3 regions of the Streptomyces sp. NPDC046465 genome follow, and region 3 is predicted to be linked to each of the others. Evidence: riboswitches for the same ligand, from Rfam matches in the RefSeq annotation. Region 3 holds a riboswitch; each other region holds the start of a gene.
The links. A riboswitch is a leader RNA that binds a small molecule or an ion and turns the genes downstream of it on or off. The one in region 3 is predicted to bind cyclic di-AMP.
Positions count from the first base shown of each region.

Region 1 (4,336 bases), on a different contig from region 3:
CCTCATGGACCTACTCATCCATCTCTTCGTCGGCCTCCACATCATCGGCATCGGCTCTCTCCTGGGCGGTTTCCTGACCCAGATGAAGCAGATGGGCCAGGGCACGGCCCGCTTCAACCCCGCGATGCTGCACGGCGCGCTGACCATGCTCGTCACGGGTGTGGTCCTGGTGGGCCTCAACCAGGCGGACGACAACACGGTCAACAACCTCAAGATCGGCATCAAGCTGGCCTTGCTGATCGTGATCCTCGCGCTGGTCTACGTGAAGCGGGACGAGGAGAAGGTCGACAAGGGCCTGTTCGGCGCGGTCGGCCTGCTGACCGTCGCGAACATCTTCATCGCGGTGCTGTGGACCTGAGGACCTGACCCGGACGTAGGAACCCGCCCTCATGAAGGCGACCGTCATGAACCCGCTCTCATGAAGGCGACCGTCACGAAAGTGGCCCTCCACGCGCGTGTGGAGGGCCACTTTTATGAGGTGTCATGAGGGGTTTTGAGGTGTGACGGTTACGCGGGGCGCACCACGCTGTGGATCGGCATGTAGTAGATCGACTCGACGCGGACGTTCGCGCCCGGCTTCGGGGCGTGGATCATCTTGCCGTTGCCGATGTAGATGCCCACGTGGCTGATGTCGTCGTAGAAGAACACCAGGTCACCCGGTTTGGCGTCGGCGGTCTTCACGGTCGTGCCGACCTTCACCTGGTCCCACGTGGTGCGCGGCAGGGAGATCCCAGCCGCCTTCCACGCGTCCTGGGTGAGCCCTGAGCAGTCGTACGAGTCGGGGCCGGTGGCACCCCACACGTACGGCTTGCCGATCTGGGCCTGAGCGAAGGCGATGACCTTCGCGGCCTTGGTGGCGTAGTCGCCCTCCGTGCTCCCGGAGCCCGAACCGGAACCCGACCCCGAGCCCGAGCCCGCATCAGAGCCGGAGCCGGAGCCGGAGCCCTGACCCTGCTCCCGGTCCTTCTCCCGCTGGGCCTCCTCCTCCGCCTTCCGCTTGCGCTCCGCCTCGGCGGCCTGCTCGCGGGCCAGCTTCTCGGCCTTGCGCTTGGCCTCCTGCTTCTTCTTCCGCTCGATCTCCGCGAGCCGCGCCTTCTCCTGGGCCGTCAGCTTGGAAAGGACCTCGCGCGCGTCACCCAGCTTCTTCTGGACGGTCTGCTTGCTCGTCCTGAGGTCGTCCCGCGAATCGTTCAGGGTCTCCAGGCTCTTTGCGGCCTCCGTGCGCTGCTTGGTCGCCGACGCCTGCTGCGTCGTGTAGGCGTCGACCGCCTTCTTCTGGCGCGTGGTCAGCCGGTCCGCCAGGTGGTTCTGGTCGAAGTAGCCCTGCGGGTCGTTGGCGAGCATCATCGTGGCCGTCTCGGAGACGGCGCCGGTGCGGTACTGCGCGGCGGCGAACGAGCCGAGCTCCTTGCGCGCGTCGTTCAGCTCGTCGGTGCGCTCGGCCACGTCGTCGAGCAGGCGGTCGACCTTCTTGCGCTGCTTGTCGGTGCGCTCCTTGGCCGCGTTGTACTTCTGCGTGGCCACACCGGCCTGCTGGTAGAGCTCGTCGACCTTCTTCTGGACCTCTTCGAGGCTGGGTTTCGTCGGCGCGGCGGGCGCTGCCTGCGCGCTCTGGGACAGGAGGGCGACGGAGGTGAGGGCCGCTGTCGTGATGCCGATGGCGGGGGTCGTGCGAATTCCGGCTGCCCGGGTCCGCGGCTTGCGGTGCGACGCCAAGGGAGGCGACTCCTTCCGTAGACCGCCTACCGGGTTAGCTGTCGGGTTCGGGCGGGTGGTCCGGAAGGTTGCCCTACGGTCCCGTACTACGTGCGGGACCGATTCACCCCAAGTTTTCGGTGGGTCCCCGGCTCCGAACATGTCGGACTCGGCGGAGGCCACTCGTTCCCGGCGGGTTCGCCGGTGGGGGGACGAGCAGCCCGCGGAGCACGCTAGCCAACTCGTGTGGTCCCTGTGAAGGTTGATGTTCGATATGCCCGATACATTTTCGTGACTTTCCACGGCCTTGGCGCGATCATGCCGAGTGGATGCGGAGCGTGAGCGTCCGCAGGCAGGGTGTAGGCAAGGCGTAGGCAGGGTGTAGGCAAGACGTAGGCAAGACATGGGCATGGCGTGGGCAAGTGTGAGGTGACCGGAACCCGCAGCGGGTTGTCAGTGGGGCCGCCTAGACTCGGGAGGCGATGAGCAGCCTCTTTGATGACAGCTTCCTGGCGGACCTGCAGCCCTCCCGGGCCACGGACGAAGCGCCCCCGCCGCCGCCCGAGGACAGTGCTCCGGAGCCCATTCCGGATGATCTGTTCGACGGGAAGTTCGACGCGCCCATGACCCGGGACTCGCACTACCGCGACGGTGCCCCCCGCCCGGTCATCGACCCGGCGACGCTCCTCGACGGGCTGAACGAGAACCAGCGCGCGGCCGTGGTGCACGCCGGTGCCCCGCTGCTCATCGTCGCCGGCGCGGGCTCCGGCAAGACCCGCGTGCTGACCCACCGCATCGCGTACCTGCTCGCCGAGCGCGGTGCGCACCCCGGCCAGATCCTCGCGATCACCTTCACGAACAAGGCCGCGGGTGAGATGAAGGAGCGCGTCGAGCAGCTCGTGGGCCCGCGGGCGAACGCGATGTGGGTGTCGACGTTCCACAGCGCCTGCGTCCGCATCCTGCGCCGCGAGTACAAGAAGCTGGGCTTCACGTCCTCCTTCTCGATCTACGACGCCGCGGACTCCAAGCGTCTGATGGCCCTGGTCTGCCGCGACCTGGACCTCGACCCGAAGAAGTTCCCGCCGAAGTCGTTCAGCGCCAAGATCTCGAACCTGAAGAACGAGCTGATCGACGAGGAGGACTTCGCCGGTCAGGCCGCCGACGGCTTCGAGAAGACCGTCGCCCAGGCCTACGCCATGTACCAGTCGCGCCTCCGCGAGGCGAACGCGCTGGACTTCGACGACCTGATCATGACGACGGTCCACCTGCTGCGCGCCTTCCCGGACGTCGCCGAGCACTACAGGCGCCGCTTCCGGCACGTCATGGTCGACGAGTACCAGGACACCAACCACGCACAGTACGCACTCGTGCGCGAGCTGGTCGGCCCCTCCGGAGGCGAGGGCGACGACCCCGCCGAGCTGTGCGTGGTGGGTGACGCGGACCAGTCGATCTATGCCTTCCGCGGCGCCACGATCCGCAACATCCTCCAGTTCGAGGAGGACTACACCGACGCGACGACGATCCTCCTGGAGCAGAATTACCGCTCCACGCAGACGATCCTGACCGCCGCCAACGCGGTCATCGAGCGCAATGAGAGCCGCCGTCCGAAGAACCTCTGGACCAACCAGGGCGCGGGCGCGCGCATCACCGGGTACGTCGCCGACACGGAGCACGACGAGGCACAGTTCGTCGCCGACGAGATCGACCGCCTCACCGACGCGGGTGACGCCAAGGCCGGTGACGTGGCGATCTTCTACCGGACGAACGCCCAGTCCCGTGTCTTCGAAGAGATCTTCATCCGCGTGGGCCTGCCCTACAAGGTCGTCGGCGGCGTCCGCTTCTACGAGCGCAAGGAGGTCCGCGATGTCCTCGCGTACCTGCGTGTCCTCGCCAATCCCGAGGACGCCGTCCCGCTGCGCCGCATCCTCAACGTCCCCAAGAGGGGCATCGGCGACCGCGCGGAAGCGATGATCGACGCGCTCTCGCAGCGCGAGAAGATCTCCTTCCCGCAGGCCCTGCGCCGTGTCGACGAGGCGTACGGAATGGCGGCCCGGTCGACCAACGCCGTCAAGCGGTTCAACACGCTCATGGAGGAGCTGCGGACCGTCGTCGAGTCCGGCGCGGGCCCGGCCGTCGTCCTGGAGGCCGTGCTCGAACGCACCGGTTACCTCGCCGAGCTGCAGGCCTCCACCGACCCGCAGGACGAGACGCGCATCGAGAACCTCCAGGAACTCGCCGCCGTGGCACTGGAGTTCGAGCAGGACAACAGCCAGAACGGCAACCAGGACAACAGTCAGGACGGCAACCAGGCAGCGGACGGCGCTCAGGACGAGGCCGGTGCGGACGAGGGGGAGGCCGGTGAAGGCGCCGCTCCGACCGGTACGCTCTCCGACTTCCTGGAGCGGGTCGCCCTGGTCGCCGACTCCGACCAGATCCCTGACGAGGAGGACGACGGCTCCGGAGTCATCACCCTGATGACCCTCCACACCGCCAAGGGCCTTGAGTTCCCTGTGGTGTTCCTGACCGGCATGGAGGACGGCGTCTTCCCGCACATGCGCTCCCTCGGGCAGGTCAAGGAGCTCGAGGAGGAGCGCCGCCTCGCGTACGTGGGCATCACGCGCGCGCGTGAGCGCCTCTACCT
Region 1 covers NZ_JBEYZK010000002.1:296,318-300,653, reverse strand. The annotation lists gene ABZ953_RS04340 (hypothetical protein) at 5-358, shown strand; gene ABZ953_RS04335 (NlpC/P60 family protein) at 508-1,716, opposite strand; cyclic di-AMP (ydaO/yuaA leader) riboswitch at 1,724-1,880, opposite strand; gene pcrA (DNA helicase PcrA) at 2,178-4,336, shown strand, end outside.
Region 1: it holds a riboswitch for cyclic di-AMP, as region 3 does, so the genes downstream of both, ABZ953_RS04335 (NlpC/P60 family protein) here and ABZ953_RS21790 (transglycosylase family protein) in region 3, are expected to answer to the same signal.

Region 2 (4,336 bases), on a different contig from region 3:
CCACTTCCGCACGCGCGTGCCCGCCTACTTCTATCTGGAGTCGGACGGGAAGCTGCCGGTCTCGCCGGAGGGCAGCGGCATCGACACCGCGGCCGAGCTGAAGAGGTACTGGTTCGGGCAGGGCACCTTCGCCGACGGGCTGTCCCAGGAGACGTGTCGCAACTTCAAGCACGCCAGCTATTCCCTCGCGGCGGCCTCCCACATGGCGGAGACCGCCTGGCATCAGGGTGTCGACCTGTACGGGGAGGCCGAGGACCGGCTGCGGGCCGCCTTCGAGTTCCACTCCAAGTACCAGCTGGGCGCGCCGGTGCCGGGCTGGCTGTGCGGCGGCCGGGTGCAGCGCGACATGGGGCCCGACACGGAGGTCGGCCTCAACCACCTGCGGGGGCGGCTGCACCTGGAGTTGCCGGAGACCGAGAGGTACACGGAACGCGGGCGGCCGGAGGGGACGGACGGCCTCTTCGTGGCCTGGGAGACGCTCACGCACGCGGGCAACGCCTGAGGTGGTTCGACGCACCCCTCCGAATGGCGTAGAGTTGCATTCAACGGCGCGGGGTGGAGCAGCTCGGTAGCTCGCTGGGCTCATAACCCAGAGGTCGCAGGTTCAAATCCTGTCCCCGCTACTCAAGGCCTAGGGCCCGGAACCAGTAATGGTTCCGGGCCCTAGGTGTTTTCCGCACTTGTTTCCGTACCGCTGCCCGTACTCCTCTCCCGTAACCCGGTCGGACCGCGCCAGGTCGCCCCCGCTCCCCCTCGGGGGAACCCTGAGTGGAGCGCGGTGATGGGCGCGGTGATGGACTCGGTGACGGGTGCGGAGTCGGCGGGAGACAAGCGGTGGGGCAGCGAGCGGAAGCCGGGGACAGGGGTGCCACCGCGCACGAGCGGGCCTTCGTCCGCTCCCTGCCCCTCCTGCTCCTGATCATCGGCGTCGTGTACGACGTGTCGACCCCGCCGGAATTCACCGCGGCCCCCCTCTACACGGCCGCCCCGCTGATCGCCGCCCCCTTCTACTCGCAGCTCAGCACCGTCCTGACCGGCGTGGCCGCCACGGCAGCCGTCCTCTTCCTGCACTTCGGCAACCCGGTCAGCAGCCATGTCGAGGCCGTCACCGAGGTGCTCACCGTGGTCACCGTCGCGGCCCTCGCCATCGTCATCAACCGCGTCGTGCGCCGCGGCAACGACCGGCTCGCCAACGCCCGCTCCATCGCCGAGACCACCCAGCGCGCCGTGCTGCCCGAACCCGATCCGCGGATCGGCGGGCTCGACATCGCGGCGCGGTACGAGGCCGCGCAGGCCGACGCGTTCATCGGGGGCGACCTGTACGCGGTGCAGGACACCCCGTACGGCGTGCGGATCATCGTCGGTGACGTCCGGGGCAAGGGCATGGGCGCGGTCGCGGCGGTCGCCGTCGTCATCGGCGCCTTCCGGGAGGCCGCCGAGCAGGAGACGACGCTGGAGGCGGTGGCGCAGCGCCTGGAGCGGGCCCTCGCCCGCGAGGGCACCCGGCGCGACGGACTCGACCAGTTCGAGGGGTTCACGACCGCCGTACTCGCCGAGATCCACCACGCCGGCGGCGCCGTACGGCTGATCAACCGGGGGCACCCGTCGCCGCTGCTGCTGCGCGGGGACGGCCGGCTGTGCGTCCTGTCGGCGACCGAGCCCGCGCTGCCGCTCGGCATGGGCGAGCTGGGGGTCTGGCCGGACCGGGCGGACGAGTCGGAGTTCCCGCCCGGCGCGATGCTGCTCCTCTACACGGACGGCCTGTCGGAGGCGCGCGACGCGGCGGGGGAGTTCTACGATCCCGCGACCCGGCTCGGCGGGCGGATCTTCCCGGGCCGCGGCGGTCCGCGCGCGCTGCTCGCCGCGCTCGCGGAGGAGGTGCGGCGGCACACCGGGGGGCGGATGACGGACGACATGGCGCTGCTCGCGGTGCGGCGGCCCGTCGCCGGGGACCCGGACATCACGTCCCGTGACTGAAGGGCATCCCTCCGCACACCAACTGACGTACTGTCAAGAGAATGTGAAGCTAACGATCAACCGGAACGGCTTGGAATACGGACCCGCTGTCTATTAACGTTCGATAACGCAGCGCGGTCGTCCCAGCCGTCACTAGAGGCGGCTCCGCGCGCACGCGCCTAATCCCGCAAGGGAGCCGGGGAACCACCAACTTGGGGTGAATCAGGCATCTGCGCACCGTGCATCCGTGCACCCGTGCCAGGTGTCCGTAGGAGACCTTCCTGCTCCGAACCCGTCAGCTAACCCGGTAGGCGAGAAGGAAGGAAAGGAGTGCGCCCCAGTGGCGTCCAACCGGCCTGCCCCCCAAGCCGTGTACATACCGAATGACGATGACTTCGGTACGTACGACGACGACTCCTTCGAGGAGTGGAACCCCACCGAGGATTCCGTCCGTCCCGTCCGCGGCAGGCACCGTGTGCACAAGAAGGGCGGCGGCGGGCTCGCCCGCAGCTCCACCGTCCTCGGCGTGGGCGTCATCGCCGCCGTCGGCGCGGGCGGCATCGCCACCGCGCAGGACGGCAAGCCGCCGGTCTCCATATCGATGCCCGACCTGCCGGGCATGGACACCGTCGCGGACTCGCTGCCCGCGGCCAAGTCGCTGCCCGGCGTGGGCTCGCTGATCTCCGACGACGCGTCGGACTCCACGGCGACCGCTGCCGCGGCGGCCCCGCTCACCGCGGCGGGCGTCAGCACCGCCGACGCCGAGCAGGGCACCACCGACGCGGGTGAGGCGCTGCGCGCCCGCATCATGCGCCAGGCCGAGAACCAGCAGAACCAGGCGGACACCGCCGTACGGACCGCGGCCGAGGACGCCGCCGTCAAGAAGGCCGCCGGGGAGGCCGCCGCCCAGCAGGAGGCGGCCACGAAGGACGCGAAGGCCAAGGCCGCCGCCAAGAAGAAGAAGGAGGAGGAGGCCCGCAAGGCCAAGGCAGAGGCCGCGCGCCTGGCCAAGCTCGCCAAGAGCTACGCCATCCCCACCTCCTCGTACACCCTCACCTCGCACTTCGGTGACTCCGGCGCCATGTGGTCCTCCGGTCACCACACCGGCCTCGACTTCGCCGCTCCCACGGGTACCCCCCTCAAGGCGGTGCACACCGGCACCGTCAAGGAGGCCGGGTGGGCGGGCGCGTACGGCTACCGCACCGTGCTCGAACTCGAGGACGGCACGGAGGTCTGGTACTGCCACCAGTCCTCGCTCAATGTCAGCGCGGGGCAGAAGGTCACCACCGGCGAGGTCATCGGCCGCGTCGGCGCGACCGGCAACGTCACCGGGCCGCACCTCCACATGGAGGTCCACACGCCCGACGGCACCGGCATCGACCCGCTGGGCTGGCTGCAGGGCAAGGGCCTCAACCCCTGACCGCACCCTGACCGACCCCTGAGGGCGCCCTCAACTCCGGCGGCCCTGGCGCCAACCCCCCCGACGCCAGGGCCGCCGGTTTCGTCGTGTCAGAGATGGAATTCCGTTTCCGTCCCGGACGTTGCGGAACGTATGACTTCTCTTCGCCAGCTCGGCTCATCCGACCTCGAGGTCTTCCCGCTCGCCCTGGGCGGCAACGTCTTCGGCTGGACCGCCGACCGCACGGCGTCCTTCGCCGTCCTCGACGCCTACACCGCCGCGGGCGGCAACTTCATCGACACCGCCGACGCCTACTCGGCCTGGGTGGAGGGCAACAAGGGCGGCGAGTCCGAGACCCTCGTCGGCGAGTGGCTGACCGAGCGCGGCAACCGCTCCGACGTCGTCCTCGCCACGAAGGTCGGTGCGCACCCCGACTTCAAGGGCCTCTCCCCGGCCACGATCAAGGCCGGTGCCGAGGCCTCCCTGCGCCGCCTCGGCACCGACTACATCGACCTCTACTACACGCACTACGACGACCCCTCGGTCCCCGTCGAGGAGATCATCGGCGCGCTCGACGAGCTGGTGCGGGACGGCAAGGTGCGGGCCATCGCCGCCTCCAACATCACGCCCGAACGGCTCCAGGAATCCCTCGACCTCTCCGACCGCGAGGGCCTCGCGCGCTACGTCGCGCTCCAGCCGCACTACAACCTCGTCTCCCGCGACACCTACGAGGGCCCGCTCCAGGAGGTCGCCTCGCGCTCCGGCCTCGCGGCCGTCCCCTACTACGCGCTCGCGTCCGGCTTCCTGACCGGCAAGTACCGCCCCGGTGCGCAGGTGCGGAGCGCGCGCAGCGGACGGGTCGAGGAGTACGTGGGCAGCGAGCGCGGCGACCGCGTCCTCGCCGCGCTCGACGGGATCGCCGCCGAGCGCGGCGCCGAGGTCGCGACCGTGGCGCTCGCCTGGCTGGCCGCCCAGCCCACC
Region 2 covers NZ_JBEYZK010000004.1:21,291-25,626, reverse strand. The annotation lists gene ABZ953_RS07570 (alginate lyase family protein) at 1-502, shown strand, start outside; tRNA gene ABZ953_RS07565 (tRNA-Met) at 550-623, shown strand; gene ABZ953_RS07560 (PP2C family protein-serine/threonine phosphatase) at 835-1,977, shown strand; cyclic di-AMP (ydaO/yuaA leader) riboswitch at 2,123-2,285, shown strand; gene ABZ953_RS07555 (M23 family metallopeptidase) at 2,297-3,376, shown strand; gene ABZ953_RS07550 (aldo/keto reductase) at 3,509-4,336, shown strand, end outside.
Region 2: it holds a riboswitch for cyclic di-AMP, as region 3 does, so the genes downstream of both, ABZ953_RS07555 (M23 family metallopeptidase) here and ABZ953_RS21790 (transglycosylase family protein) in region 3, are expected to answer to the same signal.

Region 3 (4,336 bases):
TGGAGTTCACAAACGCACAGCAGTCGACCGAAGGCTGACGGCCCGTCACGACTGTGATGTTCACGTGATCTCCGCTGCATCGACTTGTGACAAGCGTTCGACTGCGGCTACGTTCACGACGACTTGGGCGCCCCCCGGGCGCCCAAGCCGTCGTCGCAGTCTCCCGAAAGGCAACCGCATGCTCTCCGGTCAAGGTCGTCACCGACGCCCCCGCCAGGCCCCGGCTCTCATCGTCGCGGCAGGCGTCACCGGATCAGCCATCGCCATCCCGCTGCTCGCCGCCACCAGCGCGAGCGCCGCCACCACCGACACGTGGGACAAGCTCGCCCAGTGCGAGAGCGGCGGCGCGTGGAGCGCCAACCCCGGCAACGGGTACTACGGAGGGCTCCAGCTCTCCCAGGACACCTGGGAGAGCCACGGCGGCCTCGACTACGCGCCCAGCGCCGACCAGGCCTCCAAGTCCCAGCAGATATCCGTCGCCGAGAAGGTCCTCGGTGACCGGGGCACCGCCGCCTGGCCGAGCTGCGCCCCGATCGCCGGGCTCACCGACGGCGGCGCCGCGGCCGACGTGGACCCGGGCGCGCCCGTCACGGGGGAGCCGTCCGACCCCTCGGACTCGACCGGCACCGACGAGCCCGAGGGCTCCAAGGACAAGGACAAGGGCAAGGAGAAGGGGAGTGAGAAGGGCGAGCCATCCGCCGACCCCTCCGACTCTGCCGATCCCTCCGCCGATCCCTCTGACGACCCGTCCGCCGACCCGGAAAAGCCCTCCGGCGACGCAAGCGACGCACGAGACAAGAATCACGACGAGTCCGGCGAGTCCGGCGAAAAGGGCGGCAAGGGCGAGGCCGGCGACGCCGACGGCAAGGGCGGCTCCGGCAAGTCCGGGGAGGAGGGCAGCACTTCGCCCGACCCCGAGGACGCCACCGCCTCCTCCGAGGGCTCTGACGCCTCCGCAGGGCGCCACCGCGGTGACAGCGCGGACGAGAGCGAGAGCGCGGGCGGCCGTCCCGGACGCCACGCGTCGCGCGGCGAGGCCCGCACCGGCGCGGTCGCCGACGGGACGTACACGGTGCGCTCCGGGGACAACCTCTCGGTCATCGCGGACGACCTCGACGTCGAGGGCGGCTGGCACGAGCTCTACACCGAGAACAAGAAGACCGTCGGCGGCGACCCGGACCTCATTCTCCCCGGTCAGAGCCTCGATCTGGGCGAAAAGTAACGGAAGTTGACGAAGAGTCGGCTGGGGCCTTCGCGGTGTATGTCTGGTTTGGCGCAAGTGAGACATGGGTCTCAGAAGCCCTGATCGTCTTTGAAATTGTGTGGAAGACGTGATTACCGTCGTCACCGCTCGCCACTGGTGGGCCCCGCCGGTCGGTACGCCGAATCCTGCCAACGGCCGGACGGGAACAGTCGTCGCTTCGAGCGCCGTAGGCAGGAGCGGGGGACCCAAGGTAAGTGCCGGGTCCGTCCGTTGAGCGGCCACCAGCCGAGAGGCCGGTGGGCCGGGAGACGGACGGGAACGGCTAGGGGTGAAGTCGCACTCGAGAAGTGCGACCGGGCAACCACATCGGCCCGAACCCGACAGCTCACCTCGCAGGCGTCGGTGAGGGGATCACTCATGCTGTTTTCCAGCAAGGGCAAGCACCGCCGTCCGTCCAAGGCCACTCGGGTCGCCACGCTCGCGGGCGTCACCGGTGTCGCGGTCGCTGCCCCGCTGATGGCCGCCGGTTCGGCCTCCGCCGCCACCGACTCCGAGTGGGACGCCGTCGCCCAGTGCGAGGCCGGCGGCAACTGGTCCATCAACACCGGCAACGGCTACCAGGGCGGCCTGCAGTTCTCGCCGTCCACCTGGTCCGCGTACGGCGGCACGAAGTACGCGCCGTCCGCCGACAAGGCCTCCAAGGCCCAGCAGATCGAGATCGGCGAGAAGGTCCTCGCGGGTCAGGGCAAGGGTGCCTGGCCGAGCTGTGGCGTCGGCCTCTCGGGCGCGTCGAACAACAGCGGTGGCGGCTCGCAGGAGCAGGCCCCGCAGCAGCAGGAGTCCAAGCCGCAGCCGCAGCAGACGCAGCAGCAGGCCGCTCCGGAGCAGCCGAAGCAGGCCGCGCCGAAGCCGCAGCCCGCGCCGCAGACCGAGAGCAAGAAGACCGTCGAGACCCCGACCGGCAAGACGGTCAAGAAGGGCGACGGCGAGTACAAGGTCAAGACGGGCGACACCCTGTCCAAGATCGCCGACGCCAAGCACGTCAAGGGCGGCTGGCACAAGGTCTACAAGCTCAACGGCGACATCATCGACAACGCCGACATGATCTACCCGGGCCAGCAGCTGCACCTGAGCTAAAGCTCCCGGTTCCACCCGGCCGTGCCTCGGCGGACGCACGGCCGCCCCCGTCCCCACGGGCTCCCCGCCCCGGTGCGCGTATCCCCCGTACGCACCGGGGCGGGGCCATGTCCGCCGCCGGAATCCCGCAGTCCCGTTCGGGCCTGGCCGCCCGGCTTGTTCGCTACTAGCGAGTAGAAAAGCGGTCCATCGTCCTGTTTCCAGGGGATTTGGCCTCTTGTTCGTCCCACGGGACGGGCGGTCGGCTGGCTGAAGCCCCGGAGCCCGTTAGGCTCAGGAGACGCAGGCCGAAACGGTCTGCGTAATTGCGTATACGCGTCACACTCCCAGAAGGAGATGCTCGTGCCGTCCATCGACGTCGTCGTAGCCCGGGAAATCCTGGACTCCCGAGGCAACCCCACGGTCGAGGTCGAGGTCGGCCTCGACGACGGCAGCACCGGTCGTGCCGCCGTTCCGTCCGGTGCCTCCACCGGTGCCTTCGAGGCCATCGAACTCCGTGACGGTGACCCCAACCGTTACCAGGGCAAGGGTGTCGAGAAGGCCGTCCTCGCCGTCATCGAGCAGATCGGCCCGGAGCTCGTCGGCTACGACGCCACCGAGCAGCGCCTGATCGACCAGGCCATGTTCGACCTGGACGCCACCGACAACAAGGCCTCGCTCGGCGCCAACGCCATCCTCGGCGTCTCGCTCGCCGTCGCGCACGCCGCCTCCGAGGCCAGCGACCTGCCGCTGTTCCGCTACCTCGGCGGTCCGAACGCGCACCTGCTGCCCGTCCCGATGATGAACATCCTGAACGGCGGGTCGCACGCCGACTCGAACGTCGACATCCAGGAATTCATGATCGCCCCGATCGGCGCGGAGTCCTTCTCCGAGGCCCTGCGCTGGGGCACCGAGGTCTACCACACCCTCAAGAAGGTGCTGAAGGAGAAGGGCCTCTCCACCGGCCTCGGCGACGAGGGCGGCTTCGCCCCGAACCTGGACTCCAACCGTGCCGCGCTCGACCTCATCCTCGAGGCCATCAAGCAGGCCGGTTACGTCCCCGGTGAGCAGATCGCGCTCGCCCTCGACGTCGCCGCGTCCGAGTTCTACAAGGACGGCTCCTACGAGTTCGAGGGCAAGTCCCGCTCGGCCGCCGAGATGACCGAGTACTACGGCGAGCTCGTCGCCTCGTACCCGCTGGTCTCCATCGAGGACCCGCTGTTCGAGGACGACTGGGCCGGCTGGAACACCATCACCGAGCAGCTCGGCGACAAGGTGCAGCTCGTCGGTGACGACCTGTTCGTCACCAACCCCGAGCGCCTGGCCCGCGGCATCGAGGAGAACTCGGCCAACGCCCTGCTCGTCAAGGTCAACCAGATCGGTTCGCTGACCGAGACCCTGGACGCCGTCGAGATGGCCCAGCGCAGCGGCTTCAAGTGCATGATGTCGCACCGCTCCGGCGAGACCGAGGACGTCACCATCGCCGACCTGGCCGTCGCCACCAACTGCGGCCAGATCAAGACCGGTGCCCCGGCCCGCTCCGAGCGCGTCGCCAAGTACAACCAGCTGCTTCGCATCGAGGAGATCCTCGACGACGCCGCGGTCTACGCGGGACGCAGCGCCTTCCCGCGCTTCCGCTCCGCCGAGTAGCACGCAGCAGCGGGCAGCGGCAAACAGCAGCGGCCAGCAGCAGCCACGTAGTTACGTACGTCCCCGCACCCGGTCCCGTACCGTGTGCGGGGACGTACGTACGTGTAGGCGCTGCTCTGGGGAGACCGCACCATGGCCAAGGCCGGGACCAAGGACCGGTTCTCCACCGCGACCCGGCTGCGGTTGCTCGGCGAGCAGACCGCCGAGCGCGTCTACCGCTCCCAGACCAAGCGCCAGGCCCGCCGCTCCCGGCTCACCGGCCGCGCCGCCCTCCTCGCGCTCGTGCTCTGCTCGCTGGTCGTCGCGCTCGCGTACCCGATGCGGCAGTACGTCTCCCAGCGCGCCGAGATCGACGACCTGCGCAGG
Region 3 covers NZ_JBEYZK010000013.1:184,445-188,780, forward strand. The annotation lists gene ABZ953_RS21780 (cytochrome P450) at 1-38, shown strand, start outside; gene ABZ953_RS21785 (transglycosylase family protein) at 179-1,222, shown strand; cyclic di-AMP (ydaO/yuaA leader) riboswitch at 1,417-1,618, shown strand; gene ABZ953_RS21790 (transglycosylase family protein) at 1,622-2,341, shown strand; gene eno (phosphopyruvate hydratase) at 2,684-3,970, shown strand; gene ABZ953_RS21800 (septum formation initiator family protein) at 4,103-4,336, shown strand, end outside.